DNA from 4 places in the Paenibacillus sp. FSL R5-0345 genome. Region 1 is predicted to be linked to each of the others. Evidence: riboswitches for the same ligand, from Rfam matches in the RefSeq annotation. Region 1 holds a riboswitch; each other region holds the start of a gene.
What was found. Region 1 has a riboswitch for cyclic di-AMP ahead of R50345_RS02550 (hypothetical protein). Riboswitches for the same ligand answer to the same signal wherever they lie in the genome.

Region 1 (2,204 bases):
CTTAGCAAACAGTCCGTACATATAAGGGAGCGAAGCTGGCAGCATCCACATAGAAAGAATCTCCAGCACGTTCGTAAGTGGATTAGGATTCTCAAAAGGATGCGATGAATTGGCCCCGAAGAAGCCGCCTCCGTTCGTGCCCAAATGCTTGATCGATTCCAGAGAAGCTACTGGACCGATAGCAATCTGTTGCGTTTGCCCCTCTAGTGTAGTGACTTCAAGTGATGGCTTGAGGGTTTGCGGCACATGTAATCCTACCAGTACCAATGAAACCAGCAGAGCCAGCGGAATGAACACACGAATATGTGCTTTGACGAAATCCTCGAAGAAGTTCCCGACTGATTTGCGTCCTGTGATCCCTCTGACAAAAGCAACCGCAACTGAAAATCCGCTCGCTGCAGACGTAAACATCATCATCGTGATGACAGCCATTTGTGAAAAATACGAAAGTCCCGTCTCCCCGCTGTAATGCTGCAGGTTTGTATTAGTCATAAAGCTGATCACCGTATTGAACGAAAGCGTCTGTTCCATATCCGCAATTCCATTCGGATTTAGCGGTAAACCCCGCTGCAATCGAAGAAAGATATAGCTGAAAGTAACCAGTACGATATTCGTTAAAACAAAGCTGAGCGCATACTTTTTCCAGGACATACCTTCCCGTTTTTTCAGTCCGATCAGCTTATAAATCCCTTTTTCCACGCCTCCAAACCATCGATCCGTACGATTGGGTTCATTAGAAAATACATGATATAAATACGTGCCCATCGGCTTAACCAGCAAGATGAGAATGACGATTACAGCTACGATTTGCAAAATGCCCATGAATGCCCCTCCTTAAAATTTCTCCGGATGAATCAATGCGTAAACAAGATATAAAAACAGCAGTAGGGTAACAGCGATGACTAGAATCACAGCTTATCCCTCCCTGTATCCTCAACTACACCTGCGCACCAGCGCATAAATCCATAAAACAACCCGTAAATTACAGCTAACGAAGCCACCATATACAGATCCATCATATCTCCCGCACTCCTTCTTTTATCCTTGATGAGGTGATTTATCGATCAGAAAATCAGCATCTCCACTGTGGGAATAGATTACATAACTTGCACCAAGTCTTTTATAGACCAATCTAGGATTTATTGAGCTTGTGATCACAAAAATCGGCTGCGTCGTCCAGGTGCGGCACATCTGAATGTAGCGGCAGCATAACGTAAAGCTGCTCTCGAACAGATATACCCGGCCTACCGGGAACGGCGGGCGAAACCAAGTATTCTGATGGCGGGTATCTACTAGAACGACTTTCTCAATCCCCATCTCTTCAAGTAGGGACTTCTCAGGCAAGTTGTTGGTCAATCCCGCCATCTTAATGCCTCTAAATTTTAGAAGCTTAATAAAATGTTCTCCTGCCTTCGTTGGCGCACATACCAGTACATATTCATTCTGATCTGTCATCTCTTATTCTCCTCAAATGCTTTGCTTGTAAGATCAGAGCTTGATCACCCTGGTCTTGAAAGAAAAGCTACCGCTAATGATGAATATAACGACCTCTTCCTGAGGTTTTCCATAAATGCTTTGCTTAAAAAAGCACAGCAAAAAGCCACAAAGGATTCTCCTCTGTGGCTCGCTAGCGGTCACATTGCACTCATCCTCTCTCCATACGCTTACGAGGTTAGCTGTCGGATTCGGGCGGTGAGAGTCGCCCTACCTGTAGAGGATGCGAGCTCACTCGCATCCTCTACAGGATTCACCCCATAACCGGCTTCCGACTCTCACATCGTCTGCCGATTGTTGGTTCCCCCGCTTTCCTTACCGGAAATTAAGCGGATCAAATATTCGATTGTTGTTGAAACAGGAGTAATCATACCCTTATGCAGGAAGTATTGTAAAACGTGATTGATGCCAAAATAATGCAAATTAAAAACTATTTTCGCATTGGATAGCGCTTACTTGATATTCAATCTCTCTATATCTCTTGTTTACTCGAATTTGAATCAATTAGCGAAAAGCGGACGGACTCTGTGATTTTATTCACCACAGCTGGAGAAATCACCAAAAATCGCCTATATAGGAAAGGAAACGAGAAGTCGAGATTAAACGAGGAAGAAGCTCGATAACACGCAATAAATACCTATTTGGCAGGATTTTTCGTCGCAGTTGGTAGGATACGGTTCAAATTGCGCTCAAAAGAACACTTTCTGCTT
Region 2 (2,204 bases), 2.0 Mb from region 1:
CTTTCCGGAGGTGTGTGACATGGATAGGCGTACTCTTTTGCCAAGTCCTGAGGTTCTGGCTTTGGCTTCTTCTACAATTTGATAGACTTGCTCAAGAGGTAATACAAAATCTCGATTTCCGGCAACGGGACGATTCACGAAGAAGTAGTAAGGTGTTACGCCAGCCCATGAGAGTCGGTCTAGCAATTCTCCCAATATAACGGGATCATCATTGATGCCTTTAAGGACGGGGGTCTGATTTACGACAATTGCCCCAGCGTTGTGGAGGGCTTTAAATGCTTTTTTGGCTTCAGGTGTGATTTCACGAGGATGATTGATATGCGCCATAACATAAATTCGCTTGTCTTCGGTAGAGTAAGTACGAATCAGCTCCAACAGCTCTTCGTCTTCAGAGATCCGCATCGGATTAAATACGGGAATCTTCGAACCTAATCTGATAATCTTGACATGCTCAATGCTTCTTAAGTTTTCAATAATGGATCTTAGCTTTGGTGTGGAGAGAATTAAACTGTCACCGCCCGTAAGAAGAACGTTGTTAATCTCAGGGTGGTTTGCAATATACTCCAGTCCCGGAGAGACATCAGACATCGCTTCTTTCACGTCATTTCGGAACAGGCGTTTACGGAAGCAGTAACGGCAATAGGCTCCGCAGACCTCGGATACAATCAGTAATGCTGTTGTTTTATACTTGTGCTGACAACCCGGCACCACATAATTCGTGTCTTCATCCGAAGCATCCCAACGTCCATATTCCAGCAGTTCACCTTCGTTAGGGATAACCAGTTTACGAATGGGATCATCTGGATCGTCCCAGTTGATCAAAGACAGATAGTAGTCATTCACACGAAAAACAAATTTGTCCGTGATTTCTTTCAAGTTCTCTTTTTCCAGATCAGACAACATAGCAATTTTGTTAATATCCGTGATGTACTTTACCTTTTGCACTTACATCTCTCCTTTGTCCCTTTGTGTGAGAAAAGAGGAAGCCTTAGTGTCAAAGGCCAATCTACTGCCAGCAGGGTCCAAAAAAACACAAAAAGAGACCCTTAGCAAGGGTCTCTGGTTATGTAAATAACATGAAAAGCAGACCCATCCACTGCTGACGAGGTTAGCTGACGGACTCGGGTAAGATGGTACCCTACATTCTAATGCTCAATGATTCGCCCCAATTAACTGGTTCCCCCGCTTTTCAACTGTAAAAGTTGGAAATTAAGCGTAGGTAAAGTATACCCCATGAAGTTTTGAAAAGTCAAAAGAGAATCCTAGATTCACCTTCAATTACTAGGGGGGCTTCCACCGAGCAGTTTAGGTAGCAGCGTTAGCAGCTTCTCCCGAGTTAACGCATCACTAGAGTTCCATTTGCTTCCGTCGAGCAGATAAACATGTCCCTGACGTACTGCTGGAATACTTTTCCAAAGTGAACTGTCTAGTAGTCGCTCCATAGCAGCCCTTGAGTCTGGACGCTCAGGAATGAGCATGAAGATATGATCTCCAGTATAGGCAGGCAATCGCGCTGGATCAACTTCAGCGAACCCTAATTCTTCATCCAGTATGGCTTGAATCTCCTCTGTCGGTTGTAGACCACATGGAGCATAAAGCGCTGTGGAGAATCCGGACATTCCCATAGCATACAGATGATTTCCGTGGTCATAGACCAAAGCAGAGGCAGTCTCTCCGGCTTGGAGACTGGTCTCGTAAAGATGCTGCCACATAGCAGCATTTTTGATTGTAAATGACTCCAGCCACGCTTCGGCTTCGCGTTGTTTACCGAGCCAGCTGCCTAGTGTTCGCATTCGACTTTCGAGTGGTGCAAAGGAATCAAAGGTGAGTGTCGGGGCGATGCCGGAAACGGTTCTATAGGCTCTTTCATCACTATTGGCCAAAATAATCAAATCTGGATTAAGTGAAGCGGTCAGCTGCGGGTCCAGCGGAAAACCAACATTGGCGAGCTTTTTAAGCCGATGTTTATAGACGCTGTTCCGCACGAATGCTTCATCTCCTCCGATGGGCTTCACGCCTAGTGCGAGAAGGTCGCCAAGTGTCTCTCCATGATAGACAATGCGTCTCGCTTGCTCTGGAATCTCCACTTCATGGCCTGTCCAATCTTTGACGGTAAGCTTACGACCTCGCTGATGCGCATATTGTCCGGGGGTAACTCCGGTTTTTTGCCGAAAGCGGCGGCTGAAATAATATTCATCGGAGAA
Region 3 (2,204 bases), 450 kb from region 1:
CAATTGATTGAAAAATATGGATTTTAATATCATTTCTCATAGACCATGCAATAAAAAGGTTTGTTTCCTGATGGGGTTAAGCGCTCATACGTATCTGTAATCGTAAATCCACACTTTTGGTAAGTTCGGATCGCCCGCTGGTTCCAGGTCAATACCTCTAGATCAATCTCACGCTCAGGATAACGAAGCAAGGCTTCTTGCACGATTGCATCCATGAATAATTTGCCTAGCCCTTTACCGCATAGATCAGGTTGCATGCCAATCCCCAAACGTACAACACCTTCCATCGGGAACAACTGCGCGAATCCACACAAAGCTTCTTGCCCATTTAATATGGAGACATATTGCTCATTCCGTAGCTGAGGATCACCGAACTCGATGCCTAGAGCCTGCATTTGTTCCCACGGCATCCAGCCGTAAATATTATAAGGGGGGATGTAATTCCAATTGCATATCTCTTCCGCGTGACTAGTCTCCATAGGAGTTACATGAAAAGTAACCGAGGGATTTATCATAAGGTCAAAGACCTCCTTTCACGTGGGTTATAACGCTTGCCGTCCTTACGAGTGCCGAAGGCGTTTATACTTGTAACTAATTATATACAAAAAGAGGGGGCATCGACTCAGAAAATTTATAAGGAATATTGTTTTACAAATTTTGAGAGGGGTAAATATTAAATAAGACAAAAAAACAAGCTCTTCCCCAAGAATTAACCTCTTGGAAAAGAGCCTATGTACGTTCTACTTATTGAACATCATCATTATCTTCTGTCTCAGAAGCAACAGAATGATAAGCATCAGTGCTCATAATCCGTTTAGCACCGATATAGCGTTTTACGTAGTAGCTATCACTCAGGGAGCTAATCGTTACACCGCGTGAGGAAGATGCGTGTGCAAACTTGCCTTCACCGACATAAATGCCGACGTGGGAAACACCCTTACCACTTGTATTGAAGAATACAAGATCTCCTGATCTTAAATCATCTCGGGAGATAGCAGTACCCATTTGATACTGGGAACCTGATTGGTGTGGTAGGTTGATACCGATTTTATCAAAAACATACATTGTAAATCCGGAGCAATCAAATCCATTTGTGGAGATCCCGCCGGATACGTATTTAGTTCCGATGGTCTTGTCGATCACTTTATCCATTTTGGAATCCGCGAAAGCGCTTCCTGCTCCGATGGTGAAGATAATGGAAAAGCTGAGTACAGCTGCTGCTAACTTCTTCTTCAAAAGTTTATACCCCTTCCAGATGCCTACGAGGTTAGCTTAAGGGTTCGGTTGAAGGTCCCCTATGACCCCTCTAAAAATGGAGGTCAATTCACCCAAAGTTGGTTCCCCCGTTTCCCTAATAGTTAGGAAACTCGGCTCAGACTGTTGATTAGGAATAGCTTGTAATCAATACATGACAAAACCTTTGTAAATAACAACTTAATGATTACAAAAATGTTACTAAAATCTTACTGCAGTTATTGTAACAAACAGAGTGCCGCTTGGCAATCGTTTTTAACCTAATCATGCAGAAAAATTCATATATTTAAAGACAAAATGCATATGTAAGCGATAATATTAAACTTATTTTTATATTTATTGAAATTTTTATCAAATAAAAGTGTTTAAAGTCTGTTCTAGAGGTGTAAAGATTATAATAAGGCAAAAGAAAACCTGGATTCGATTAAGGTGATAATCAAATCCAGGTCTATATAGTTGTAATTGTGAGGTTATAGTTGTGGGGAAGTATTAATCGTAGGCTACAGCTTGATATGAGGAAGTACTCATTACTCTTTTAGCGCCAACGTAGCGATTGGCCCAGTAGGACTGGCTAAGTGAAGTGATGGTCACGCCATATGAAGATGATGATTGTGCGAATTTTCCGTTTCCAACATAAATGCCGACATGGGATACGCCATTGCCCAATGTGTTAAAGAAAACTAGGTCACCTGAACGCAATTTGCTTTTGGCTACAGGAGTTCCAACATTATATTGAGCTTTTGAAGTGCGGGGCAAAGAAAGACCCACCTTCTTGAATACATACGTAGTGAATCCAGAACAGTCAAACCCGGCAGTGCTAGTGCCTCCGGTTTTATAGGCAACTCCAATTGTCTTTGAAATAACACTGTCCATCTTAGAATCTGCAAAGGCACTTCCTCCACCAATAGAGAACGCCATCACAAGTCCCAGCGCCGCAGCGACGCATGCTT
Region 4 (2,204 bases), 1.7 Mb from region 1:
GTAGGCAGACCGTAACCGAATAGAGTAAGCTTTTCCGCGAGAGAGGTCTGGTCCTTCACGTAGGAGGTATGCCAGGCAGGAGCAGTAAATCCGGCTTTAAAGCTGGATACCTGTTCGTCAGCGAAATCGAAATAATAGTGAAGCAAGGATTCGCCGATCTGAACGGAACGGTCAGTATACACGAGCCCATAGTATCCTGCATTCGATTCAATTTGCAGCTTGGCGGGATTTACATCCCATTCCTGAAGCCAGGGGCGGGCAAGATTTTCTTTTTGTGCCAAAGACAAGTCAGCACCCTTGTCCTCTTCTTTTGCACCAGTGGTTACATTGCTTGCCGATTCTGCAGATGATCCTTCTGCTCCTTGTGTGAAGGCGACAACTGCGCCAGTATACATATTGAGGTCAACGGAGATCAGTGGCTCTTGTTCCGCTGAAGGACTAAGTGTTACACGAAAGATGTCAAAAGGATATCGTTGATCCAATTTCTTTTTTGTATAGTCCTCCAAAAGCTTCTCGCGGGACATATAACCATAAAAGGAAGAATCCGTTTCATAAAGTACATTCCACTGATCGTTTGGTGCTTTGGTATAGTTTAACTTTTGTTCCGCAAATGATATCGCTTTGTCGCGGGCTTCCGCCTTACTGATGACGGTAGTATCTTCCCCGGCAGGGCTATTTAGCACCGAGGGGGCAATCTGAAACATAATAAATAGAATAAGACCGATAATGCCCGAGATGATGAGCCACTTGGAGAGGGCACGTTGCTGTAAGGGCTGGCCAACGGGATTCATGTAACGCCTCCTTGTAAACTGACAATGTTATGTTCCATTATAGTATTAGTGCCATGATAGTTACAAAAATCATCGTATATTTTTTTTATGGGTAATAGAGATATTATAGAATAGGAAACTGAATATATACCATGAATTTAAAGTGATCATTTCTTCATTTTTCATGAAAAACGATGCAATTGCAGGGAAAACACGGAAAAGTGATGAGAAAAGGCACTCCTTCTGGTACATCCTCTCCAAACCGCATTTTTCATATGAATCACCATTAATTGTGTCTTTGTGATTTATCGAAATAACAGATATAATTTGTATGCAATTGTATATAGCCGAATTTCAGGTGAAAACGGGGGAACCATAAGAAGTAATGAAAAGATGAGTATACGCCGTAAAAGGTGACTTTATTCATCAGGGGTGAATTTCGTTCTAGGAACGAATAGGGCAGCCTGCACAGTCCGAATCCGTCAGCTAACCTCGTAGGCTAATTTACTGCAGGAACCAAGGGTAGCATTGGTTTTCCAGTGCTTTTTTTGTTGGAATTCTTTAAATTAAGATAAGAGGGTGAGCATAGTGGCTTCACAGTTTCGCAGAGTTTCTGAATCAAAGTTTCTGAAGCTCTCTCCGCCTCAGATTATGGTGCTCGGTTTTGCATCGATTATTCTGATAGGAGCTTTGCTGCTTATGCTTCCCATTTCGAGTACGAGCGGGAATGCTGTGAGTTTTATTGATGCATTGTTTACTTCGACATCGGCAACCTGTGTGACTGGACTTGTGGTGCTGGACACCGGGACGACATTCACCTTTTTTGGAAAAACCGTGATTATGTTGCTTATCCAGGTTGGCGGCTTAGGTTTTATGACAATGGCCACCTTATTTGCCATGATGATGAAACGCAAAATCTCTTTGCGGGACAGGTTAATCCTACAGGAAGCCATGAACCAAGGTTCTATGGAGGGGATTGTTCGGCTGATCCGGAGAGTACTTATTTATTCATTAGTCATTGAGGGCTGTGCAGCGGTGCTGCTGTCCATACGTTGGGCGTTTGATATGCCGCTGGGAAAGGCCATTTATTTTGGGATATTTCATGCAGTGTCGATGTTTAATAATGCTGGATTTGATATTTTTGGGGATTTTCGGAGTTTAACCGACTATGTATATGACCCGCTAGTGAATATCGTGGTGATGTTTCTGATTGTCTCCGGCGGTATTGGTTTTATTGTCATGTCTGATCTGGTGGAGTTTCGTGTAAAACGTAAATTGTCTTTGCATAGCAAAGTTGTACTCTCTACCACGGCTGGGCTTATTGTTATTGGTGCTTTGGTTATTTTTATATTTGAATTTACGAATCAGCGCACACTGGGTAATCTTAATTTCGGCGGCAAAATATTATCGGCATTCTTCCAGTCTGTATCGCCC

Region 2: linked by a shared signal. The riboswitch ahead of R50345_RS11065 (KamA family radical SAM protein) and the one ahead of R50345_RS02550 (hypothetical protein) in region 1 are both predicted to bind cyclic di-AMP.
Region 3: linked by a shared signal. The riboswitch ahead of R50345_RS00550 (C40 family peptidase) and the one ahead of R50345_RS02550 (hypothetical protein) in region 1 are both predicted to bind cyclic di-AMP.
Region 4: linked by a shared signal. The riboswitch ahead of R50345_RS24875 (TrkH family potassium uptake protein) and the one ahead of R50345_RS02550 (hypothetical protein) in region 1 are both predicted to bind cyclic di-AMP.

The regions. Positions count from the first base shown of each region.
Region 1 is NZ_CP009281.1:559,520-561,723, reverse strand. Features, by position in the region: gene kdpA (potassium-transporting ATPase subunit KdpA) at 1-822, opposite strand, end outside; gene kdpF (K(+)-transporting ATPase subunit F) at 835-912, opposite strand; gene R50345_RS02550 (hypothetical protein) at 1,039-1,455, opposite strand; cyclic di-AMP (ydaO/yuaA leader) riboswitch at 1,646-1,836, opposite strand.
Region 2 is NZ_CP009281.1:2,581,175-2,583,378, forward strand. Features, by position in the region: gene R50345_RS11065 (KamA family radical SAM protein) at 1-945, opposite strand, end outside; cyclic di-AMP (ydaO/yuaA leader) riboswitch at 1,083-1,226, opposite strand; gene R50345_RS11070 (AraC family transcriptional regulator) at 1,275-2,204, opposite strand, start outside.
Region 3 is NZ_CP009281.1:113,137-115,340, forward strand. Features, by position in the region: gene R50345_RS00545 (GNAT family N-acetyltransferase) at 30-515, opposite strand; gene R50345_RS00550 (C40 family peptidase) at 745-1,236, opposite strand; cyclic di-AMP (ydaO/yuaA leader) riboswitch at 1,242-1,383, opposite strand; gene R50345_RS00555 (C40 family peptidase) at 1,744-2,172, opposite strand.
Region 4 is NZ_CP009281.1:5,657,419-5,659,622, reverse strand. Features, by position in the region: gene R50345_RS24880 (CPBP family intramembrane glutamic endopeptidase) at 1-791, opposite strand, end outside; cyclic di-AMP (ydaO/yuaA leader) riboswitch at 1,106-1,287, shown strand; gene R50345_RS24875 (TrkH family potassium uptake protein) at 1,422-2,204, shown strand, end outside.